Regions from separate parts of the Bradyrhizobium sp. Rc2d genome, predicted to be linked through region 3. Evidence: predicted binding sites of a transcription regulator. Region 3 holds the regulator's gene; each other region holds the start of a gene.
The links. Region 3 encodes LexA, which represses DNA repair genes until DNA is damaged. Its sites were predicted from a motif close to TGTTCNNNNTGTGTTCNG; they were not measured.
Positions count from the first base shown of each region.

Region 1: a site for LexA is predicted at 5,128-5,145, ahead of recA (recombinase RecA). Genes of this name have one in related genera too.
Region 2: a site for LexA is predicted at 4,985-5,002, ahead of BLV07_RS40510 (single-stranded DNA-binding protein). Genes of this name have one in related genera too.

Region 1 is NZ_FNCU01000016.1:156,456-164,110, reverse strand. Features, by position in the region: gene BLV07_RS21125 (PilZ domain-containing protein) at 1-139, opposite strand, end outside; gene BLV07_RS21120 (HdeA family protein) at 317-610, shown strand; gene BLV07_RS21115 (PaaI family thioesterase) at 692-1,156, opposite strand; gene BLV07_RS47680 (hypothetical protein) at 1,194-1,403, opposite strand; gene BLV07_RS21105 (hypothetical protein) at 1,519-1,812, shown strand; gene BLV07_RS21100 (hypothetical protein) at 1,922-2,176, shown strand; gene BLV07_RS21095 (DUF6894 family protein) at 2,274-2,519, opposite strand; gene BLV07_RS21090 (hypothetical protein) at 2,684-2,872, opposite strand; gene BLV07_RS21085 (DUF2798 domain-containing protein) at 3,136-3,393, shown strand; gene BLV07_RS21080 (hypothetical protein) at 4,238-4,405, opposite strand; gene BLV07_RS21075 (hypothetical protein) at 4,660-4,851, opposite strand; gene recA (recombinase RecA) at 5,220-6,305, shown strand; gene BLV07_RS48915 (hypothetical protein) at 6,767-7,096, shown strand; gene BLV07_RS21060 (hypothetical protein) at 7,217-7,655, shown strand, end outside.
Region 2 is NZ_FNCU01000061.1:6,980-14,634, reverse strand. Features, by position in the region: gene BLV07_RS40525 (ABC transporter ATP-binding protein) at 1-185, shown strand, start outside; gene BLV07_RS40520 (alpha/beta hydrolase) at 217-1,152, shown strand; gene gyrA (DNA gyrase subunit A) at 1,234-3,978, opposite strand; gene BLV07_RS40510 (single-stranded DNA-binding protein) at 4,335-4,829, opposite strand; gene BLV07_RS40505 (outer membrane protein) at 5,280-6,050, shown strand; gene BLV07_RS40500 (outer membrane protein) at 6,284-6,955, shown strand; gene uvrA (excinuclease ABC subunit UvrA) at 7,241-7,655, shown strand, end outside.
Region 3 is NZ_FNCU01000008.1:94,785-102,439, forward strand. Features, by position in the region: gene BLV07_RS13055 (HAD family hydrolase) at 1-390, shown strand, start outside; gene BLV07_RS13060 (hypothetical protein) at 551-757, shown strand; gene BLV07_RS13065 (molybdopterin molybdotransferase MoeA) at 980-2,191, shown strand; gene lexA (transcriptional repressor LexA) at 2,368-3,069, shown strand; gene BLV07_RS13080 (hypothetical protein) at 3,648-4,082, shown strand; gene BLV07_RS13085 (ComEC/Rec2 family competence protein) at 4,222-6,501, opposite strand; gene BLV07_RS13090 (MFS transporter) at 7,004-7,655, shown strand, end outside.

The DNA of each region.
Region 1 (7,655 bases), on a different contig from region 3:
GCGTTGTGGGGCCGTCGAGATCGACGGCAGCGCCGCCGGTCGATATGTTTCTCACCGTGCATGCGATTCCGCTATTTTCAAAGGTGATCCTGCCCCCCTTGAAAACACGGTGACGCTGCGTTGCACGCCTCTCAATCATCTGCGTTCATCCACAATGACCATTGTGAAATAGCGCATAGAAATTACCTTGAACTCAACTCAATACTGGCGCTACTTGCACAGCGCTTCAGACTTCGTTTACCACGTTGACGCGGACAATCTCTCCGCCGACTTTCCTGACAAGCCCTTTATGGCGTTCGCGCCGATGGAGATACTGATGAAGACCATGCTTTCGATTCTGTTCGCTGCAGCGCTCTCGCTGTCGTCCATGCCCGCCCACGCCGTCAAATGGGACCTCTCGACCATGAGCTGCAAGCAATTCCTCGAGAGCGGCGAAGACAACATCCAAGTCGTACTGACCTGGATGGACGGCTGGTACAAGGGCGACGAGGACAACGCGATCATCGACACCGACGTGTTCATCGAGAACGCCAAGAAGTTCGGCGCCTATTGCGGAAAAAATCCGAACGTCAGCATCGTGACCGCAGCCGACGAGGTGCTCGGCAAGTAGCGTTTCCTGTCTCGACATGGGATTCGTCGAGAGCCGCGGCGCGCCTTGTGCTTCCGCGGCTCTCTTCTTTTCGGAGGACGATCACCCAGGCAGCATCGCGAACGCGCTCGACACCATCGCAATCGGCTTGTTGTCGGAGGCCGAGAGCAGCGTGACGCGGCCAAAGCTCATGGTACGCCCGAGCCGCACCACGCGGGCATCCGCCAGCACGTCCGAGGAGGAGGCTGCGCGCATGAAATGCGTGGTCTGGTCGACCGTGGTCATCGGACGATAGCCGCGGTTGGCGGCGAGGATCGCGATCACCATCGCGGTGTCGGCGAGCGCCATCAGCGCCTGGCCGCAGACCACGCCGCCGTTCCGGCACAATCGTTCTGAAAACGGCATGCGCAGCAGGGCACCCGGCTGCCAGTCCGGCGCATCCGCCGGCTGTGCGTGCTCGATGCGCTCGACCGAGAGGTCGAGATCCTGGACCCAGGGCGCAAAGACCTCGCCGAGGATGCGTTTGGCGTCAGTGATGCCGAACTCGGCGTCTGGCTGCGTTTGCATTGCTGTCGTTCCCTCCATGATGGCCGGATGTTTCGCCTCATTCTGCGCGCATCGGCGCGGCAAAGTCACCCGGTCTGGCGCCGGTCTCTTCGGCTTGAAAATGCCCGACTTCGCCCGATATGATGGCTCGCTTGGGTACGGGTGGATGATGTTGCGTCGATGTGTCCTGGTCTTTTGTCTGGCTGCGCTCGGCCTTGCGCTGAACGGGTGCACCAAATGCGGCCCGATCTGGGACGACTGGCTGCATGCGCCGAAATCGTGCAGATCGGACCGGCTCTAGCGGCCCTGAGGTCGCGGTCGGCCGCGACAAGGATGACAAGGCGCGGGCGATCCGTGCTTCATGAATGATCAAGGAGTGGATGATGAAGCTTTTCCGTTTGGCCGCGGTGCTGGCCGTGCTGGCGGGGCCGGCCTATGCGCAAATGCCCAATCTCAATTTGCTGCAGGAAGGCCCGGGCAAGACCCCCGAGGAGAAGGCCGCGGACGCCGAGCGTGAAAAGGCCTACAAGGAAACGCTGAAGAAGATTCCGGACTCCAAGGCGTCCAACGATCCCTGGGGCGGCATGCGCGCCGATCCGCCGAAGCAGTCGGCGGCGCCGAAGGCCTCGGCCGCGACCAGCGCGCCGAAGAAAAAATCCGGCACGGCCGCCAATTAACCTGCCGCCGCTCGGGGGTGGTTGACGCCTCCGGGTGGGACTCCTCTTTGCCCTGCCGGCCTCCTACATCTCGCAAGAGAGTAGAGTATTGCGTAGAGGAGGACGGGACATGGCCGATCGTCCGCGGGATCTCGCCGAACGGATGGCACGCCGGCGCAAGATGGGCGGCAAGCCGGGCCATCCGACCGGCGACGGCTATCTGCGCGAGACCTTCACGCTGCCGCGCGCAGCGGCACGGGCAAGGGCGGAGGCCTTCTTCGCCCGCTACCCCAAGGCCGGCTATATGAGCGCGGTCGAGACCTGGCGCGAATTGCCCGGCGGCGACATCGAATTCACCATGCGGCGGCTGCCCAGCGCGGATTAGAGCATGATCCGGAAAAGTGTGCAGCGGTTTTCCGGAAAGATCATGCTCAAACAAGAGCGTAAAGCGCGATGGCGATTCATCCTAATCGCATCGCGCTTTAGGGGCTCACCTTTTCGATCGTCTCTGCGACGATGCGGATCCGGAATACGGGCTCTTTCGCCTCGTCCAGCAGCTCCATGTGCCATTCGGAATTTTGCTGGAGCTTGCGGGCGATGCCGGCGGCCATGTCGGCGCAGACGCTGGTCATCTCCTTCCAGGCCGAATCGCGATCGGCAAATTCGCTCGCCTGGTCCGCGCAGCCGGAATAACGGCCGTTCCGGATTCGAAAGAAGTAGAGCGGCATGGCTGGCACCGATCAACGCGTGACGGCCCAACCCCAAGGCCACGGGCGCGCAGTGCAATCCCAAACCCCGGTCAGATCAATTCCGGGCGGCTACGGGATATACCCTGCGGGGCGCCGCGCCGGCCGCTGATCTCACCCAGACCGGCCGGTTCAGGCCGTCTTGCTCAGGCCGTCTTGCGCTCGATGGCCTTCAGTTCTCGGTCGATGCGCAACTGCACCCGCCGGATCGCCAAGAGGTCGATCTTCGTCTCGGTCCTGCCGGTCTTGATTTGGTCGCCGATTCGGAACTGCCACTGCCAGATTCCGGGAACTGCCGTCTTGGCGACGGTGAACTCGACGCCCCTGTGATTCATGGTCACCTCCCACGATTCACCTTCCATGCCCGTAACATGTTGGGCGTCATCATATGCCCGCGACAAGTGGAATCTGTCGATGAGTCGCGGACCGTTGACGGAAACCGCGAGGGCGCGCACTCCGAAGCAAACGAGGTCGGATTCGGCGCCGCTTGCGCGCCGCCCCGGAACTCTGTTCATGGTCGGAGAACCACGGAGCAATCCGCGCGCGACGGCATGGGCCTTGCTTGGCCCTCATGACGGCAAGCAACCATGGACGTCTCATGCTCGGCATTCCCCGCCGCTACTCTCATTTCGTCTTCGGCATCATCCAGTCCGGGCTGACCTCACTGATCGCGGCAGGCATCGCCAGCCTTCCCGCAGGCAGCGCGAGGGTCTTCCTCGGGCACTGGATGGTGTCGTGGCTGATCGCTTGGGCCGCGATGCTGCCGATCGTGCTGCTGGCTGCGCCCGCGATCCGCGCCGTCTCGCTGCGGCTGACGCGGGAGGAGCGGGAGCTGCGAACCAGCCAGCAGCCATGAAAAAACCCCGCCTGGGGAGAGCCAAGCGGGGCAAAGAGTTGTTGGAGGCTGAGGTGCTGGGCTGCAACACCATAGCCAAGAGACCCTAACTGGTTCGACTTACGTCAGCCTGACAGGCGGCCAAAGCGGAGCGGGGGCCGGCGTCATGTTCGTCGCGCCACTTTCGTCCATGCCCGCAAACAGAAAACCCCGCTCGCGGGGAGCGGGGTCGTCGGCTGGGTATGGAGACCCGGTGTTGGTCCACCGGGCACGTCGAGACTAGGCGATCAGGCTTACACGCGCCTGACGGTGTCAGTGGGGAAGCCGCGATCGCGCGGGCCGCAGACTGGCCTCGCGCCCGTCCCAATTTCGACATCCGTCCGCACAACTGGCGACACACGGGTCGGCAAGATTCCACACCGTCCGGCGCAGCCATGGGGGAAACGTGGCGCGGCGGCAACGGGGTGGCATCATGGATAACGTAGAGCGGTCTTTCGCCGCCGCGACGGCGGCTGGCTTCGTCGTGCTGGTGATCGGCCTCGTGCTGCTGGCGTTGCTGTAGCAAGGCGTCAGCGCAGGTATGGGGGAGGCGGCCGGGGTCCGCGCCGGCGCGCTTCGTCGATGGTGAATGGGCACCAATCTTTCAAAAAGGTGGAAAACAACCCCATGCACAGTAGGCTGTGGGGTGATTTCGTCTTTCCATCAATGGCTTACTGGAAGTATTTGGATACCATAACCACGCGGGATGCTCAGCCAAGCGCATCCCGGCGCGCGATGCTGGATTCCCGCGAAGTCAACGGCAGCCGCTCGCGGCGGTCAGGTTCTGCAACGTGTGCCCAGGCGCTGCCGCTCGCCGTCGTGGGCTTTAGTGAACCTTGATCTCGCCGAGAGGCAACCGTAGCTCGGCGGCGCGCTCGTCACGGTCCTTCTTGCGAAACTCGTTCTCCTTGCGCTCGAACTTGATCATCTCCTCCTGCGCGGCCTCCAGGAGGTGGTTGCGCCTGATGGCGCCGTGGTGTGTGTCTTCAGTCATGACAGGGGTCCCCAGAGTTGCGGTCCCATCCCGAAGAAGGCCACAGACCGCGAAAAGGTTCGGTGCCTCAGGATTAAGGATTTATGACGGCGCCAAGGCCCGCGCGTCTTTGATGCGCGTCAGTTTCGGACGAGGATCCCATTAGCGCAAAGTGTGCAGCGGTTTTTCCTCGCGACAAACGCCGAACGCGTTTGCGCGGAGATCATGCTCAAACAATAGACTAAAGCGCGATGACGATTCTTCGTCATCGCGCTTTAGTGGCAGGGCTTACCAAGCATCTGCGCGTGCCGGCTGTGGCAGCCGTCGTGCAATTGCGATTTCTTCGTAATTTTTGCACCGACTTTCGGAGCGCCCGATGAGATCGGAGTGTTCGATGTCTGCGCTTGCGTCGAGGCCGAGCCGACGAAGATGGCCAGCGCTATAACGATCTTGAGAACCGATTTCATCACGCCTCCTGGATTCAAGGGTACGAAAGGTAACGCTACATATATTAGCGTTACATAGCGTAGCGATCCAGCGAAACGCAAATTAGGACAGTGCTACGAACAGTAGTTGCCCGGAATCCACTTGGCATCTGGACACCGGTACGGTGCCTCCCGCCGGGGCTGGATTTCATCCCGAAACGAGATTGCAACCGGCAAAGGGGTCGCTGAAGGGCGGCCCCTTTTCGATTCAGGCACGGGCAGGGGATTGGGACAGCCGCAAAGAACATATTGCGAACCTAGAACAAATAGGGTACATTACTTTTATCGCCGGCCCGCCCTCTCAATCGTTTGTCCCCCTAGCGAATCCTCGCCATAAGGAGCACGACCCAATGTCCGCCACTGCCCTGCGTATCGTCGAAGGATCTTCCATGGACAAGAGTAAAGCCCTGGCTGCCGCGCTCTCTCAGATCGAGCGCCAGTTCGGCAAGGGATCGGTGATGAAGCTCGGCAAGAGCGACCGCTCCATGGACATCGAGGCGGTGTCCTCCGGCTCGCTCGGACTCGATATTGCGCTCGGCATCGGCGGCCTGCCCAAGGGACGCATTGTCGAGATCTACGGGCCGGAATCGTCGGGCAAGACCACGCTGGCGCTGCATACGGTGGCGGAAGCGCAGAAGAAGGGCGGCATCTGCGCCTTCATCGATGCCGAGCACGCGCTCGACCCGGTCTATGCCCGCAAGCTCGGCGTCAACATCGACGAGCTGCTGATCTCGCAGCCCGACACCGGCGAGCAGGCGCTGGAAATCTGCGACACCTTGGTGCGCTCCGGCGCGGTCGACGTGCTGGTGGTCGATTCGGTTGCGGCGCTGGTGCCGAAGGCCGAGCTCGAGGGCGAGATGGGCGATGCGCTGCCGGGTCTGCAAGCCCGTCTGATGAGCCAGGCGCTGCGCAAGCTTACGGCCTCCATCAACAAGTCCAACACCATGGTGATCTTCATCAACCAGATCCGCATGAAGATCGGTGTGATGTACGGTTCGCCCGAGACCACGACCGGCGGCAACGCGTTGAAATTCTACGCCTCCGTCCGCCTCGACATCCGCCGCATCGGCGCGATCAAGGAGCGCGACGAGGTCGTCGGCAACACCACGCGCGTGAAGGTGGTGAAGAACAAGCTGGCGCCGCCCTTCAAGCAGGTCGAGTTCGACATCATGTATGGCGAGGGCGTCTCCAAGATGGGCGAGATCCTTGATCTCGGCGTCAAGGCCGGCATCGTCGAGAAGTCCGGCGCCTGGTTCTCCTATGACAGCCAGCGCCTCGGCCAGGGCCGCGAGAACTCGAAAGCCTTCCTGAAGGCCAACCCCGACATCACCGCCAAGATCGAGACCTCGATCCGCCAGAACTCCGGCCTGATCGCCGAGCAGATTCTCGCCGGCACACCGGAGCGCGACGCCGACGGCGAGGAGCCGGCAGAGTAAGGCCTTAAAGCAGTAGAGTTTTCGCGAGGAGCGGGCGCTGAGGACGTTGAGTTGCCGACGTCTTCGGTGCCCGTTTCGTTTACGTGAGGGTGGGGCGCGCCGACGATGAAGCGTGTGATCTTGACCAGTTCGTCCGGCGTTGGTCTCACCTATGCCGGTCGTGCTGACATGGTCGTCCCCTTGATCTTTCGGTTCGTTTGGGGGCCACTGCCTACGTCGCATCACCTCGAGGATTACCTCACGGGCGGCTACGGAGGTGCGGTGGTCCGATCTTGTGGGCCGGTTGCCTCAGACCGGTCTCGCGCACAAGGAGACTGGCCTGGTTTGGTTTTGCGAGACCTATGGCGTCGATCTTATCGAGCTGTGGTTCGACCCTGAGCCTAACAGTCAATTGCAATTGATCTGGATCCTCGACCATTTGCGGTCCCATCCATCGATCACCGATCGTCTGAGATTGCGACGTGTCAATTTCGATCTTACGCGAAGCGGACGGCCCGCAGCTTCGCGATCGTACGGTGCGGGAATCGGGGGTCGCGGACGGCGACTTCGAGATAGCCAACATGGCCTGGGAGGCCTATCGGGCGCCGACGCCTGAACTTTGCTTCGGGCTACTGGGGAGGGATTTGCCTAGGCTGCCCTTCCTGAAGCCGGCTCTGGAAGCATTGCTGGCAGAACTGCCGGCGCCGACGACGGGGCTGGGAGCGACGGAAGCGCGGCTTCTCGAACGCATCGCGGCAGGACACAATCGGACCGATGAGGCGCTGGTGGGGCGGTACGCTTCTCACCAATGAACGATTGTGGCGCTGGGATACGCGGAGCCGCTTGTTGGTTGCGCCGGTGTAACGCGTGCGTGTTGCTCAAAATGTTGCTCAAAAGTGCCCCTGTATTACGTATCAATTTGAGAGGCGATCGTGTCACATCTGATCCTGGCCACGAACGATCTTGCGGCAAACACGCTTCGCCAATCGGGTGCGGCGAACATCGCGCTCGGATTCTGTCTACGCTTCGTCTCGGGGAAATTACCCTCCGAGGAGCAACTTTTGATGGGGCTGGAGCGGCGATCGGCAAAGCACTGTAATCCAGGCGATCATTGGCTCGACGACGTTTGTCGCGGCTCGCTGGAAGGTTTCGGCACGCGCGATATCGGTTTCTTCGAGCTGTGCGAGAAGTTCGACTCGATTGAAATATGGGTTGATCCTCGGCCCAATGATCAGCTTGTGCTCGTCTGGCTGCTCGACCTGCTTCGCCCCTACAAGGAGATCACGACGAAGCTGAGCTTGGTGCATACGGATGACATTGTTGCGAACTATGCTGCGCAATCGGTCGCAAAATGGAAGCTGCCGGCCTTCA
Region 2 (7,655 bases), on a different contig from region 3:
TCATGCGGATTCTCGCCGATGCAGCCCATCAGCGCGAGCGCGCCGTGCTCGTCGTGACGCATGATCCGCGGGTCATTCCCTTTGCGGATCGCATCGTCGAGATCGAGGATGGCCTGCTGGTCGACACCGGATCCGGCGAACCCGAGCGGCTGCACCTGCCAAAGGCGGCCGCATTCAGGCCGTAAGACCCAAGCGAATGAAGCAAGAGGACGCACCATGAGCTTGCGCGCGGAAATGCTGCGTCTCGGCATCCGCATGTTCCTGAAACGGCACCGTCATCCATTCGATGTCGGGACGTGGCGGGCCAACATGCATCGCATGGAGCGATGGGTGCCTCGTCCGCCACGCAGCACAAAGACAAGCGTCGTGCAGGCCAGTCACCTCAGACTACACCGGATCGCCACCCCGGCGTCGCACCCGGGACGCAACGTGCTATATCTTCATGGCGGCGCCTATGTCTCGGGCGCGCCGATCTACTACCGGCATTTCACCTGGCGCATCGCCAATGTGACCAAATCGACGGTCTGGGCCCTTGAATATCGCCTCGCACCCGAACATCCGTTTCCGGCCGCACTGGACGACGCCGTGGCGGGTTTTCTCTGGCTCGCCGGCGAGACGGGCGATCCAGGCGAACTCTTCGTGATGGGTGATTCAGTCGGTGGAGGATTGGCCCTGTGCCTTCTCATGAGGCTGCGTGACGAACGCAAGCCGCTTCCTGCCGCCGCCGTTGCCATGTCGCCCTGGACCGATCTCGCGCTCACCGCGCCCTCGTTGATCGAGAATGCCGCATCAGATCCGATGTTGAACGTGCACGATGTTCCGGAATTCGTGCGTTGCTATCTGGCAGGCGCCGACCCGTATAACCCCCATGCCTCGCCGCTCTATGGCGATGCGTTCGGCCTTCCCCCGGTGTTGATCCATGTCGGCAGCGACGAGATCCTGCGGGATGACGCGGTCCGCATGGCCGACAAGCTGAAACAAGGTAATCCGCGGAGCCGCCTGGAGGTCTGGCCGCGCATGCCGCACGTCTTCCAGCTCTTCGTTCCGGTGCTGCCGGAAGCCCATGCGGCCATCGCTCAGATCGGAGAATTCATCTCCAACCTGCGTTGCGATACAGCTTCGTCGGCGCCCGGGCCAGCCGAAGCGCGATGAGATCAGGATGAATCGTCATCGCGCTTACTGTTTGAGCATGATCTTTTCGGAAAACCGCTGCGCGCTTTTCCGGATCATGCGCTAGGCTCCACCGCCGTTGCCGTTCTCTCCATTCCCGCTCTCGGCCTCTTCCGTGATGTGCTCGACCGAGACGACGTGCTCGTCCTCGGCCGTGTCGAACACGATCACGCCCTGCGTCGAGCGGCCGGCGATGCGGATGCCTTCGACCGGGCAGCGGATCAGCTGGCCCTTGTCGGTGACCAGCATGATCTGGTCGGCATCTTCCACCGGGAATGAGGCCACGAGGTTGCCGTTGCGGTTGTTGACGCTCATGGCGACGATCCCTTTGCCGCCGCGGCCCGTGGTGCGGTACTCGTAGGACGAGGTGCGCTTGCCGTAGCCGTTGACCGACACGGTGAGCACGACCTGCTCCTGCGCCGACATCTCGGCGTAACGCTCCTGGGCCAGCTGGAAGCTGCCGGAGGCCTCCTCGGCCTCGCCGTCCACGGCGGTCTCCTCAGTCGCAGCTTCGCCGGCGACCGCACGGCGCATCTTCAGATAGGCCGAGCGCTCGTCCGAGGTGGTCTCGACATGGCGCAGGATCGCCAGCGAAATCACCTTGTCGCCCTCGCCAAGCGCGATGCCGCGCACGCCCATCGAGGTGCGCCCGGTGAACACGCGCACGTCGGTGACGGGGAAGCGAATGCACTGGCCGCCGGCCGCGGTCAGCAACACGTCGTCGCGCTCGGTGCAGATCTGCACGTCGACGATCGCCTCGTTGTCGTCGAGCTTCATCGCGATGATGCCGGAACGGCGGACGTCGACGAAGTCGGACAGCTTGTTGCGCCGCACGTTACCGCCTGTGGTGGCGAACATCACGTCGAGGTTGGCCCAGGTCGATTCATCCTCGGGCAGCGGCATGATGGTGGTGATGCGCTCGCCCTGCTCCAGCGGCAGGATGTTGATCAGCGCCTTGCCGCGCGCGTTCGGCGCGGCCATCGGCAGGCGCCAGACCTTTTCCTTATAGACCTGACCGCGCGAGGAGAAGAACAGCACCGGCGTGTGCGTGGAGGCCACGAACAGGCGGCTGACGAAATCCTCGTCACGGGTCTGCATGCCGGCGCGGCCCTTGCCGCCGCGGCGCTGCGCCCGGTAGGCCGACAGCGGCACGCGCTTGACGTAGCCGGCGTGCGAGACGGTGACGACCATGTCCTCGCGCTGGATCAGGTCCTCGTCCTCGACCTCGCCTTCCTGCTCCATGATCACGGTGCGGCGCGGCGTGGCGAACTCGGCCTTCACCTCGGCAAGCTCGGTCTTGATGATCTCGAGAATGCGGGCGCGCGAGCGCAGGATCTCGAGATAGTCGCCGATCTCGCCGGCGAGTTTTGACAGCTCGTCGCCGATCTCGTCGCGGCCGAGCGCAGTGAGACGTGCCAGGCGCAGTTCCAGGATGGCCTTGGCCTGATCCAGTGACAGGCGGATGGTGCCGTCCGCGTTGATGCGGTGGCGCGGATCGTCGATCAACGTGATGATGTCCTCGACGTCGCGCGCCGGCCAGTCGCGCGTCATCAGGGTGTCGCGCGCAGCCGCCGGCGTCGGCGAGGTGCGGATCACCTTGATGATCTCGTCGATGTTGGCGACCGCGATGGCGAGGCCGACCTGCTCATGCGCGCGCTCGCGCGCCTTGCGCAGCTTGTACTTGGTCCGGCGCGTGACGACCTGCTCGCGGAAGCCGACGAAGATCGTCAGCATATCCTTCAGGTTCATCGTCTGCGGACGGCCGGAATCGAGCGCGACGGCGTTGACGCCGAAACTCGTCTGCAGCGGCGTGAACTTGTAGAGCTGATTCAGCACCACGTCGGGCACGGCATCGCGCTTGAGCTCGACGACGACGCGATAGCCCTCGCGGTCGGACTCGTCGCGCAGATCGGAGATGCCCTCGATCTTCTTTTCCTTGTAGAGCTCGGCGATGCGCTCGACCATCGTCGCCTTGTTCACCTGATACGGTATCTCGGTGATGACGATCGCCTCGCGCTCCTTGCGGATCGTCTCGAACGTGACCTTGCCGCGCATCACGATGGAGCCGCGGCCGAGATGGTAGGCGCTGCGGATGCCCTGGCGGCCCAAGATGATGCCGCCGGTCGGGAAATCCGGGCCCGGGATGATGTTGTTGAGCTCGTCGATGGTCAGCGACGGATTGTCGATCAACGCCAGGCAGGCATCGATGACCTCGCCCAGATTGTGCGGCGGGATGTTGGTGGCCATGCCGACCGCGATGCCGCCGGCGCCGTTGACCAGCAGGTTCGGGAACCGCGCCGGCAGGACCACCGGCTCCTTGGTCGAGCCGTCGTAATTGTCCTGGAAGTCGACGGTCTCGTTGTCGATGTCGTCGAGCAGCTTCAGTGCGATCTTGGTCAGGCGCGACTCGGTGTAGCGCATCGCCGCCGGCGGATCGCCGTCGACCGAGCCGAAATTGCCCTGCCCGTCCACCAGCAGTTCGCGCATCGAGAACGGCTGCGCCATGCGCACCAGCGCGTCGTAGATCGCCTGGTCGCCATGCGGATGGTATTGGCCCATGACGTCGCCGACGATACCGGCCGACTTCTTGTGCTTCTTGTCCGGCGTATAGCCTTCCTCGTTCATCGAGAACAGGATGCGGCGATGCACCGGCTTCAGGCCGTCGCGCGCATCGGGCAGCGCGCGCGACACGATCACGCTCATGGCGTAATCGAGATAGGACTTCTTCATCTCGTCGAGGATGGAGACGGGGCGAATGTCCGAGGGTTGCGCCGGCTGGTCGCCGGGCTTGTTGTCGTCGTCAGCCAAGGGGAAATCCGGTGAGGTTTATCTGGGAATCATATAGCGCATCAGGGGCCGGATAACCACCCTCGCGAAGGCCCTGGCAAGCGATTTTTCCGCCTATTTTTCCAATAACTTAAGCCCTTCCGAGCACTGCTTCCGAGAGGCCCGGAATCCCCCTCCAAGATGACTTCACGCGCCTGGAAAACCGCGCAGCGAGCGGGCCCTGTCAGACGGTTTGCCCATGGGCAGCCCGAGCTCACGTCGAACATGAAGCGGGCCCGGAAAATCCGAGCCTGCCCCGCCGATTAGTAGAAATTGCTGACACGACACGCCCGGCGCAACCCGATCGGTAATGCGCCTTGGCCGCGCGATCCGTGCTCTCAGAACGGGATATCGTCATCCATGTCGCTGTTGCGACCGCCGCCGGCGGCAACAGGACGGCGCGGTGCGCTGCTGACGGGACCGGAGGAGCCGAAATCGCCGCCCGGCTCATCGCCGAAGCTGCCGCCTCCTCCGCCGCCGCCGCGGCCGTCGAGCATCGTCAGCGTCGAGTTGAAGCCCTGGAGCACGACCTCGGTCGAGTACTTCTCGACGCCGCTCTGATCGGTCCATTTGCGAGTCTGGAGCGCGCCCTCGATGTAAACCTTGGCGCCCTTCTTCAGGTACTGCTCGGCGACCTTGCATAGCCCTTCATTGAAGATCACGACGCGATGCCACTCGGTCTTTTCCTTGCGTTCACCGGTATTCTTGTCGCGCCAGGTATCCGAGGTGGCGATGCTCAAATTCGCGATCGGCCGCCCGTCCTGGGTGCGGCGGATCTCGGGATCCTTGCCGAGATTTCCAACCAGAATGACCTTGTTGACGCTTCCCGCCATCGCCGCTCTCCACTCCAATGCCACTGAATTTCAAAGGCGAAAGTCCGCTCTTCGCGTTCCTCCGCCGCCCCGTTGAGGCGACCCTATACGCTTGCGGACGCCGCTCAGCCCATCACCCCCAAGGTTATCCCCATATATAGCATTGCCATCCGCTCCGTTCCAGATTTGTTCCTTGTGGCGATCGGGCGAACGTCGGCTCAGTCCGGCTACGATTGGCGATGAAAAAGGCAGGCTTCCGGATGGAACTTTTTGGGTTCCCGAGAAACGGTAAAAACTACTTAACATTCATCAAGTTGCACTTGGTTCAATCGGTTTGCGAGTGTGGCATTTCGGAGACGGACTTTGCCCACCCCTTAGGCTACGGTTGAGTCGGACTTAGTTCATATGGGCGTCGCGCCTGATCAACCGCTTCGGGGACTTCGAGAGGCGGACGAAACTGGGGAGACTGCAATGAATAAGCTTCTGTTTGGTGCAATCGGTGTAATCGCGTTGGGCCTGTCGGCTCCTGCAAGTGCGGCGGATCTCGCTGCGCGCCCCTACACCAAAGCTCCGCCGCCGATGGTCGCCGCCATCTACGACTGGAGCGGCTTCTACATCGGTATCAACGGCGGCGGCGGCACCAGCCACAAGTGCTGGGACTTCGTGACGCCTGTGACCGGCACTCTGGTCGGCGAAGGCTGCCACAACGCGACCGGCGGTACGGTCGGTGGCCAGGTTGGCTATCGCTGGCAGTCGGCCAATTGGGTGTTCGGCATCGAAGGTCAGGGCAACTGGGCTGACTTTTCCGGCGACAACATCAGCGGCCTGACCGGCCTACGCGATCGCTCGAAGATCGACTCATTCGGTTTGATCACCGGCCAGGTCGGCTACGCCTGGAACAACGTGCTGCTCTACGTGAAGGGTGGCGGCGCCGTCGTCGGTGATCGCTATCGGACCTTCGATGTGGCGACAGGCCTCGAGTTCGACCGCGCCAACGAGACCCGTTGGGGCGGCACGGTGGGTGCGGGCATCGAGTTCGGATTCGCGCCGAACTGGTCGGTCGGCTTCGAATACGATCATATCTTCCTCGGCAACCGCACGATCAACTTCACCGGGTCTGGCAATTTTGTCACTGCCCCGCTCGGTGTCGTCACACGCTCCGAGCGCATCAGCCAGGATGTCGATATCGGCTTGATCCGCGTGAACTACCGTTGGGGCGGTCCGCTCATCGCAAAATACTGATATCTACCTGATATCACTGAGAGATTGAAGGCCGGCCTCGCGCCGGCCTTTTGCTTGCTTGCTCTTCGGAACAATAGGTTGGCACTTGCCACGTTTTGGGGGCTGTTGTGGCTTTTCGGAGACACAACTTGCGGCTTTAGTGGTGTAAGCACGGCATTAGTTGGGCCGTTGAGTCCGCTGCCCTTCCGGCATGGAAGGCAACAACAGAAACTGGGACTGGGATTAGATTGAAGATGAAGAAGGTTTTGTTGGCTTCGGCCTGTTTGTTCGCTCTCGCTGCTCCGGCTTCGGCCGCTGATCTCGCAGCCCGCCCCTACACCAAGGCGCCGATCGCTCCGGTTGCTGTCTACAACTGGACCGGCTTCTATCTCGGTGTCGTCGGCGGCGGCGCTTGGGAAGCTACTTCGACCGACCCGAAGATGCAGGGTGGCTTCGTCGGCGGCACCGCCGGCTACAACTGGCAGACCGGCAACGTCGTGTTCGGCATCGAGGCGGATGGCGCCTGGGCTGATGTCAACGCTTCGGCGACCGCGCTTGGCATCACCGTGGCTTCCAAGACCGATGCGCTCGGCACCGTGCGTGGCCGTATCGGCTGGGCCGTCAATAACTTCCTGTTCTACGGGACCGGTGGTTACGCCTGGATCGACAACAAGATCACCCTCAGCGCGCTGGGCGTGAGCGTCTCCGACAGCAAGTGGCACTCCGGCTGGACCGTCGGTGCGGGCGTCGAAGCGTTCTTCGCTCCGCAGTGGTCGGTCAAGGGCGAGTACCTCTATCGCAGCCTCGGCAGCGAGAACTACTTCTCCAACCTCGGCACTCCGCTGGCGTCCGGCACGATCAACTTCCACACCGTGCAGGTTGGCGTGAACTATCACTTCGGCGGCCCGGTCGTTGCCAAGTACTGATCTGAAGTACTGATCTTCGCGACCGACGTCACATCGTCACGAAAGGCCGGCCTCGCGCCGGCCTTTTTGTTTTGAGGGCCCTTTCCGCAGTTCCGCCGCTCCTGCTGCCAGATGCCGCCAGCGCGCCAACAATCCGTTGACGATTCGCAAAGGCCACTGGAAATCCGCGCCCGTTCTTCCTACGTTCGCTGCCATACCCATCGGCGCCGATCCCGGTTCCGGGCGAAGCGCGCCTTTTGCATTGGCGCGATCGCGCGTCTTTGGGATTCCTTGAGGACCACCGGGATGGACGAAGTGATCAAGGCCAAGCGCCAACAACAGAACGCGGGCTCAAGCCTGCGCGCAATTACGATCCGTGGCGCGCGCGAGCACAACCTCAAGAACATCGACGTCGAGATTCCCCGCGACAAGCTGGTGGTGTTCACGGGCCTGTCAGGCTCGGGCAAATCCTCACTCGCCTTCGACACCATCTACGCCGAGGGCCAGCGCCGCTACGTCGAATCGCTGTCGGCCTATGCGCGCCAATTCCTGGAGATGATGCAGAAGCCCGACGTCGATCAGATCGACGGGCTATCGCCGGCCATCTCGATCGAGCAGAAGACGACCTCGAAGAACCCGCGCTCCACCGTCGGCACCGTCACCGAGATCTACGACTATATGCGCCTGCTCTGGGCGCGCGTCGGCGTACCCTATTCACCGG
Region 3 (7,655 bases):
TCCGATGCGCAGTTTCTGGAGGGATGGAACGCGATCTTCGCCGGCGAGATGCCTGACATCGCCGAGCTCTTGCCGCGCGCTGCAAAGCAGATGCCGCTCTATGTCTTCTCCAACACCAACCGGCCGCATGTCGACTATTTCTCGAAGGAATATGCGGACCTGCTCGGGCATTTCCGCGAGCTCTATTTGTCGTCCAGCATCGGCCTGCGCAAACCGGATCCGGAGGCGTTCGACCATGTCGTGAGGGCGATCGGCGTGCCGGCCAGCCGAATCGTGTTCTTCGACGACCTTGCCGAGAACGTCGAAGGGGCGCGGGCGCGCGGATTGACGGCGGTGCATGTCACCTCGCCCAGTGATGTCGGCAACGCCTTGCGAGCGTTAGGAATTTGACGCCGACGCCCCGGCCGGATCTGGTTGGGTTCCGAGGACCAAATCTGCTTGGGATGCGGAACCAAATCACTTTGTGCATTTTTGTACAAAGTTCCGGGAACGGAAATACTTCCTCCGGACTCTATGAATCCGTTGGGACTTCTACATCGGACTAATTCTCGTGCTGGGCAAAGCCTACCTCACAAAGCAAGCTTCTCTGCTGCTCGAATTCGCCAGAACCACCTCGGATTCGCGCCTCTCCGCCAAGCTCATCAGCAAGGCCGCCGACCTGAAATCACAGGCCGATCCGCTGCCGGATAAGGATCAGGGCCCCAAAGCTCCGGACGTGACGCCTGGCGTCAGTCCGGGCGAACAGACGCAGAGTTGATCGATGCTGGCCGTGGCTCTGGTCATTCTCGTCCTAGCCATGGCCACTCTGGTACCAATCTGCCTCGTCCTGGAGATCATGTCGCGCCGGGCCTGACGCCGCCTTCGTTGCCTGCGAATGCGTGGTCGGGATGATCATCCCGCTCGGCTGCTCTTTTGCCTCTGCGCTCGCGCTCGGCTAGAAGGCTTCCTGCCAATTCGTCCGCGAGCAGGAGTTTTCGCCGTGGCTCTCATGCCGGTTTCCGATGCGCTTGCCGCCGTGCTTGCCGGCGCGGAGCCTCTGGCCGAGGAAATGGTTGCTCTCGACGCAGCCTTCCACCGTGTGCTCGCCCGCGACGTGGCGGCGCTGCGCACGCAGCCGCCGGAAGCAATGTCCGCGATGGACGGTTATGCCGTGCGCGCGGCCGACGCGGGGCCGATCGATTCCCAGCTGACGGTGATTGGCGAGGTAGCGGCGGGTCGTCCGTTCGTGGGAACAGTCGGCGCCGGCGAAGCCGTGCGGATCTTCACCGGCGGCGTCGTTCCCAACGGTGCCGACGCGGTCGTGATCCAGGAGGATACGGTCGCCGACGGCAAGCGCATCACCATCAAGGAAGCCGCGATTCCCGGTCGGCACATCCGCCCCGCAGGCGTCGACTTCTCCGAAGGCGACACGCTCCTGCGCAAGGGAACCCGTCTCACCGAGCGCGACCTCGCGCTCGCCGCCGCCATGAACCACCCCCAGCTTGCCATCTGCCGCCGCCCGAAGGTCGCGATCCTCGCCACCGGCGACGAACTGGTGATGCCGGGCACCACGCCCGGCCGCGGCCAGATCGTCTATTCCAACGGCTATGCCCTGCACGCGCTCGCCCGCAGCGAGGGGGCCGACACCAGCGACCTCGGCATTGCCGCCGACACGCTGGAGGCCACCACCGCCGGCATCCGCCGCGCCCGCGAGAGCGGCGCCGACATCCTGGTCACGACCGGCGGTGCATCGGTCGGCGACCACGATCTGGTCCAGCAGGCGCTGAGGGACGAAGGTGTCTCGATGGCGTTCTGGAAGATTGCGATGCGCCCGGGCAAGCCAATGATGCATGGGCGGCTCGGTGCGATGCGCGTGATCGGCCTGCCGGGTAATCCCGTGTCGTCCTATGTGTGCGCCTTCCTGTTCATGGTGCCGCTGATTCGCGCCTTGTCGGGCCGGTCCGTGATTCATCACCGCCATGAGCGCGCCGTGCTCGGCCGCGATGTGGGCGCAAACGATATGCGCGCGGATTATCTTCGTGCACGTCTGGAACAGCGCGACGACGGCACGCTGGTGGCCGTTCCCGTCGATCACCAGGATTCCTCGCTGCTTGCGAATCTCGCTGCGGCGCAGGCACTTCTCGTGCGCGCACCGTTCGCGCCGAAAGCCGGAGCCGGCTCGCCTTGCGAGGTGCTGCGCCTGCCCGTCTGAGCGCACCACCACACGTGTTCCGCGAACTTTGTCGCGTTCACGGTAAATTAAGCAGTTGCGGAACACATATCGAACATATAGTGTCCGTTCATGATTTGTTTCGAGGATGTAGCGGTTCGCCGCTCCAATTCAGCGTCTCGGAATCGAACGACATCAACCGGGGGACTTTGGTCGAGATGTTAACGCGCAAACAATACGAGCTTCTGCGGTTCATCAGCGAACGTCTGAAGGAAAGCGGCGTGCCGCCCTCCTTCGACGAGATGAAGGATGCGCTCGACCTGCGCTCGAAATCGGGCATCCATCGCCTGATCACCGCGCTGGAGGAGCGCGGCTTCATCCGCCGCCTGCCCAACCGCGCTCGCGCCATCGAGGTGATCAAGCTGCCTGAGCTCCAGGCCGCCGCCGGCAACCGCCGCGGCTTCACGCCAAGCGTCATCGAGGGCAATCTCGGCAAGGTGCGCGCGAGCTCCAGTCCGCCCGCCGACGAGGGCGAGCGTCCCGTTGCGGTGCCCGTGATGGGTCGCATCGCAGCCGGTACGCCGATCGAAGCGTTGCAGACCCGCAGTCACACCATCAGCGTGCCGCCCGACATGCTCGGCTCGGGCGAACACTATGCGCTCGAAGTGCGCGGCGATTCGATGGTCGAGGCCGGCATCCTCGACGGCGACATGGCGCTGATCCAGCGCAACGAGAGCGCCGATACCGGCGACATCGTGGTGGCGCTGATCGACGACGAGGAAGCGACGCTCAAGCGCTTCCGCCGCCGCGGCGCCTCGATCGCGCTCGAACCCGCCAACGCCGCCTACGAGGTGCGCATCCTGCCGCCGAACCGGGTGAAGATTCAGGGCAAGCTGATCGGACTGTACCGCAAGTACTGAGACGACCCAGCGGTCATTCGATACCAATGATTCCGATTGGAGCGGACGGATTGTCCGCTCCAGCTGAATAGTCTTTCTGATCTTGGGCAGATTATCTGGCCCCTCTCCCAGCGCTATGTCCTCAACATGCCGCCCGAAGCACTCATCGCTTTGCGGCTCAAGAGATCGAGGAGACAACGATGCGCAGGATCGTTTTGAGCGCGTTCGCCAGTATGCTGATCGCTGCATCGGCAGCGCAAGCATTCGCAGCACAATCGCAGCACCATCCCCGCAAGTCGGCGCACGCAACAACGACCGAGCAATTCCGTAGCGCCCGAAATGCCGTCGCGCGACAGCCACAGCCGAGTTGGCCATATTCCGGATGGTCGGCGCCCGCAGGCCGCTGACGCTCGCATCCGCCAAATGCACTAAAGCGAACTTTGTTCCTATCGGATTCGGGAAAGATAATGTGATCGCATCCTGCTGACGCCAGCCGCAGATTCGCCCACAACCAAGCAGAACGTTACGTGCTTCCACTCTGATAGAGGCTTGCGCCTCCGAAAGAGGCGCGGGTTGCTATCTTCGAATAGGAGCACCCGATGTGTGACTACAGTCTGCATGCCGTTGCATCGCGCCCCGCCGAAGTCGGCGAGACGATCGTGTCGACAACGTTCCGCGGCACCTCGACGCGCGGTTTTGCTTCCGCGGCCGACCCGACCGTGGCCGTCTGCCTGCTGCCGGGAACGGAGCTCGCCTTCGCCGACAACGTCCGTTACGACAATCGTTGGATCTGGACGCGCACGATCAACTCCCGCGTCGGCAAGTTCGGCAAGATCGATCCGCACATTCCCGATCGCCATCATGACGCGATCGAATTCCCCGACGGCAAATACGTGCTGGTGACGCAGCTCGTCGAAGGCCAGCGCGCAACCGTGCTGCAACTGCCGGTGACGCAGCCGGTCGGCGAGCGCGAGCACAAGCCGCTGGTCGATGCCGACAGCCGGCCGACGATCACGCGTCTGCCGATCGGCTGAGCCGTCCCTGGCCACCAGGTCGGGCCAGGATTGAAAATGCCATCGCCGGCCGAGGCCGGCGAGATGGTATGATTTATGTTCTGCGGAAGTCCGGTTGGACCCGGACCAAGTCCTCGCATTTGTTCTTAATCGTCTGGCCTTAATCGTCGGCCTGCAAGTCGGTCTCCGCCGGAGTCGCGTCCCGGTTGCGGGCCGTAGCCGCCTTCGGCGCGAGGCTCCCGTCGAAATCACCCTCGCCGGCGCCGGCCGGGAGCCAAGGGCGGCTTGAGCCTCTCGCTCTCACAGATTGAACTGCAAAACCGTCACCACGCTGCGTCAACGCCAGCGCGCCTTGGCTGGTGAGACGCTGCCGACCGACCATCATCGCCGCACAATCCGGCGGCGCGGGGCGCCGCGTCACCACCAGCGCGGCGCGGCTGCAATCATCAGCCAGCGCGTCGATCCGCAAGGAAAGCGCAACCAGCCGCCCGTCGGCGAGCGGCGTCACGCAGCCCGCATCGTCACACGACACGCCATCGGCCAGCGAGCTACTCCCGGCGTCGCGCGGATCGGCGTCGGCAGCTAACCACTCCCTAAGCAGAAAGCCGTCCTTGCTCGCCCGGATCACATGCAAGTGCCCGTCCCTGCCCCGCACCGCGACGCTCGCGCCGCCTCCGGCAATCAGGATGTCGGGCTGCCGCACCGACAGCCCCCAGGCAATGGAAGCCAACAACATCAGCGCACCAGACCAGCGCAAGGGTGTGCGCAACAGGCCCATCACGATGATCCCGAGGCTTGCCGCGATCAGCGGCGCGATGCCGAAGGCGGGGATGCGGCCGATTGCGCCCGGCAGTGCCGCCACCCAGCGCGATACCGCGACCATCCAGTCGATCCCGATCCCCATTAGCCACCAGAACACGCCGTCGAGCCCGAAGGGAGCCGCGAGCAATCCCAGCAGCCCCGCCGGCATCACCAGCGCCGAAACCACCGGCATCGCGCCAAGATTGGCGAGTACGCCAAACGGCGTGACACGGTGGAAATGGAAGGCGGCGTAGGGCGTGGTCGCAAGCCCCGCGATCAGCGAGGCCAGGAACAGCATCGCGATCTCGCGGCCGCCCCATAGCGCGATGCGCGCTGTCGCCGAATGATCGGGCGAAGCAAACAGGTTCGGCATGCCGATCTGCACCAGCGCGACCAGCCCGAGCGTCGCGGCGAAGGACATCTGGAAACTCGGATGCACCAGCGCTTCGGGCGCGACCGCGAGCACGATCAGCGCAGCCACCGCCAGCGTGCGGAAGGTGATAGCGCGGCGATCCACCATGACCGCGATCAGCACCACCGCCGTCATGAAAAACGATCTTTGCGTTGCGACCTCCGCGCCTGACAGCAGCAAATAGAACGCGGCCGCCACCAGCGCTGCAGCTGCCGACCATTTCTTGATGGCAAAGCCCGCCGCCAGCCCGGGGATCAGTGCCAGCAGCGCACGCACTGCGAAGAACACGACACCGGCGACAACCGCCATGTGATAGCCGGAGATCGACAGCACATGGCCGAGCCCCGAGATGAACATGGCGTCGTTGACGGGCGTGGTGATCGCATCGCGCCGTCCGGTGAGCAGCGCGGTCGCGATCGCACGGTTGTCGCCCTCGAGCGTCGCACGGATGCGCGCGTCGATCGCATCGCGCAGGCCCTGCATGAAGGCCGCGTAGCGCAGCCGCAGGCCACCGCCATCCGGCGGCACTGAAGCCGTGATCGCGCCCATCACGAAGCCGGAGGCGCCGATGCCCTGGAAGAACATGTCGCGGGAGAAATCGTAGCTGCCCGGGCGCACGGGAGAGATCGGCGGCATCAAGCGCGCCTTCAGCTGCACGAAGCTGCCGACCTCCGGCGCCGTCCCCTTGCGCACCGACAGGCGCACGCGCTCCAGCCTGACGTCGCTGCGCTGCGCCTCCATCGCGGTAACGCGCAGCACGAAGCGATCGGTGCGCTCGCGGATGTCGCGGGTCTCGACGAAGCCCGACAGCGACACCGAATAGAGCGGCTTGGCCAGCACGGTATGGGCGATGCGCGCCGTCTTCCACGTCGCCATGGCAAAACCCGCCACCACCGCCGCGATCATGATCGCGGGCGCGAACAGCCGGCTCCGCCGCAACAGGACGGCGCCGAGCATGAGCGCGGCCGCCGTCGCGGCAACGACCCACAGCACGGGCTCGTGATCGGCGGCGAAATAGAGCGCGATGCCGGCACCGAAGGCGACGGGCACCCAGGGCAACAGCCGCCCGGCGCCGGCCTCAGCGCGCGCCCATTCGCGCAGCGTCTCGACGATCGCGGGCCACGCACCAAAGCCCGCCGGCGCAAAGCCGCCGGCCGATGTGGCGCGGCCAACCGGCCACGTTCCAGCGACTCCCTGGGAGCGTACTGGCCGGCCCGGCTCCGCCATTCCCCTGCACCTTACGCTACGCGACGGGTGCAGAGGCTACCGGAACGTGCGGCTGCGCGAATAGCGGTACGGATCAGGAACGAACGCGGCGGGACCCTACTTTTCCTCTCCATCGTCACGGCGAGCGCCGCCTTGGCATCTCTTCTGGATTCCTCGCAACGCCTGAGACGTCTTTGACCAGAAGTATTCGAGCCCTTGCGATCTCGTTCGCAAAGCGTCCTGCGACAGATCGATTGAGCCGAAAGTCTCATAAGTTGCCGGCCCAAGGTGGGATTACACTACGGTTCCCCGCCTCCCCGACAGGACGGGCAAGGCAGTGGTGGCTCGCGGTTCTAAGGCCGCCGGAGCTCTTCTCAGGTGGCGCGAAAGTGCGCCTGAAGTCAGACGTTGCCGACGCAACTCTTTGAATTGGCGCCTGCGACGCCGCGCATCACGCTCTCCCCGCGAGAAGATCGATCGCTGAAACAAGCGAGGAGACGTCTTGAAACCATAGGAGTCGCACATGCAGGTACCGAGTGATTTTCGCCGCGTGATCATCGCTGCATCGGTGGGAAACATCATCGAATGGTATGATTTCTACATCTTTGGCAGCTTGGCCGCAGTTCTATCGGTCAAGTTCTTTGAGCAATCCCACCCGGTTGCCGCCCTCCTCAGCACGATCGCGCTCTTCACGGCAGGATTTCTCATCCGTCCGCTGGGTGCCTTCCTGTTCGGATGGATGGGTGACCGGGTCGGCCGCAAATACACCTTTCTCATTACGCTCAGCGGAATGGGACTCGGCACGGGAGCGATCGGGTTGATCCCGACCTACCAGTCGATTGGTCTGACGGCGGCGTTCGTTCTCTTCGGCCTGCGCATGATCCAGGGCCTTTGCCTGGGCGGCGAATATGGTGGCGCCATCACCTACGTCGCCGAACATGTGCCGGACGATCGACGCGGCTATTATACCGGCTGGCTGCAGACCTCGCCTACTCTCGGAATCGTGGTGTCGCTGGCCGTCATCATCCTCACGCGGACATATGCCGGCAACCAGGCCTTCGACGAATGGGCTTGGCGCGTTCCGTTCCTACTGTCCTTCCTGCTGGTGGCGATTGCGATCTACATCCGGCTCCAGCTCCAGGAAACGCCGATCTTCCAGGAGATCAGGTCCCGCG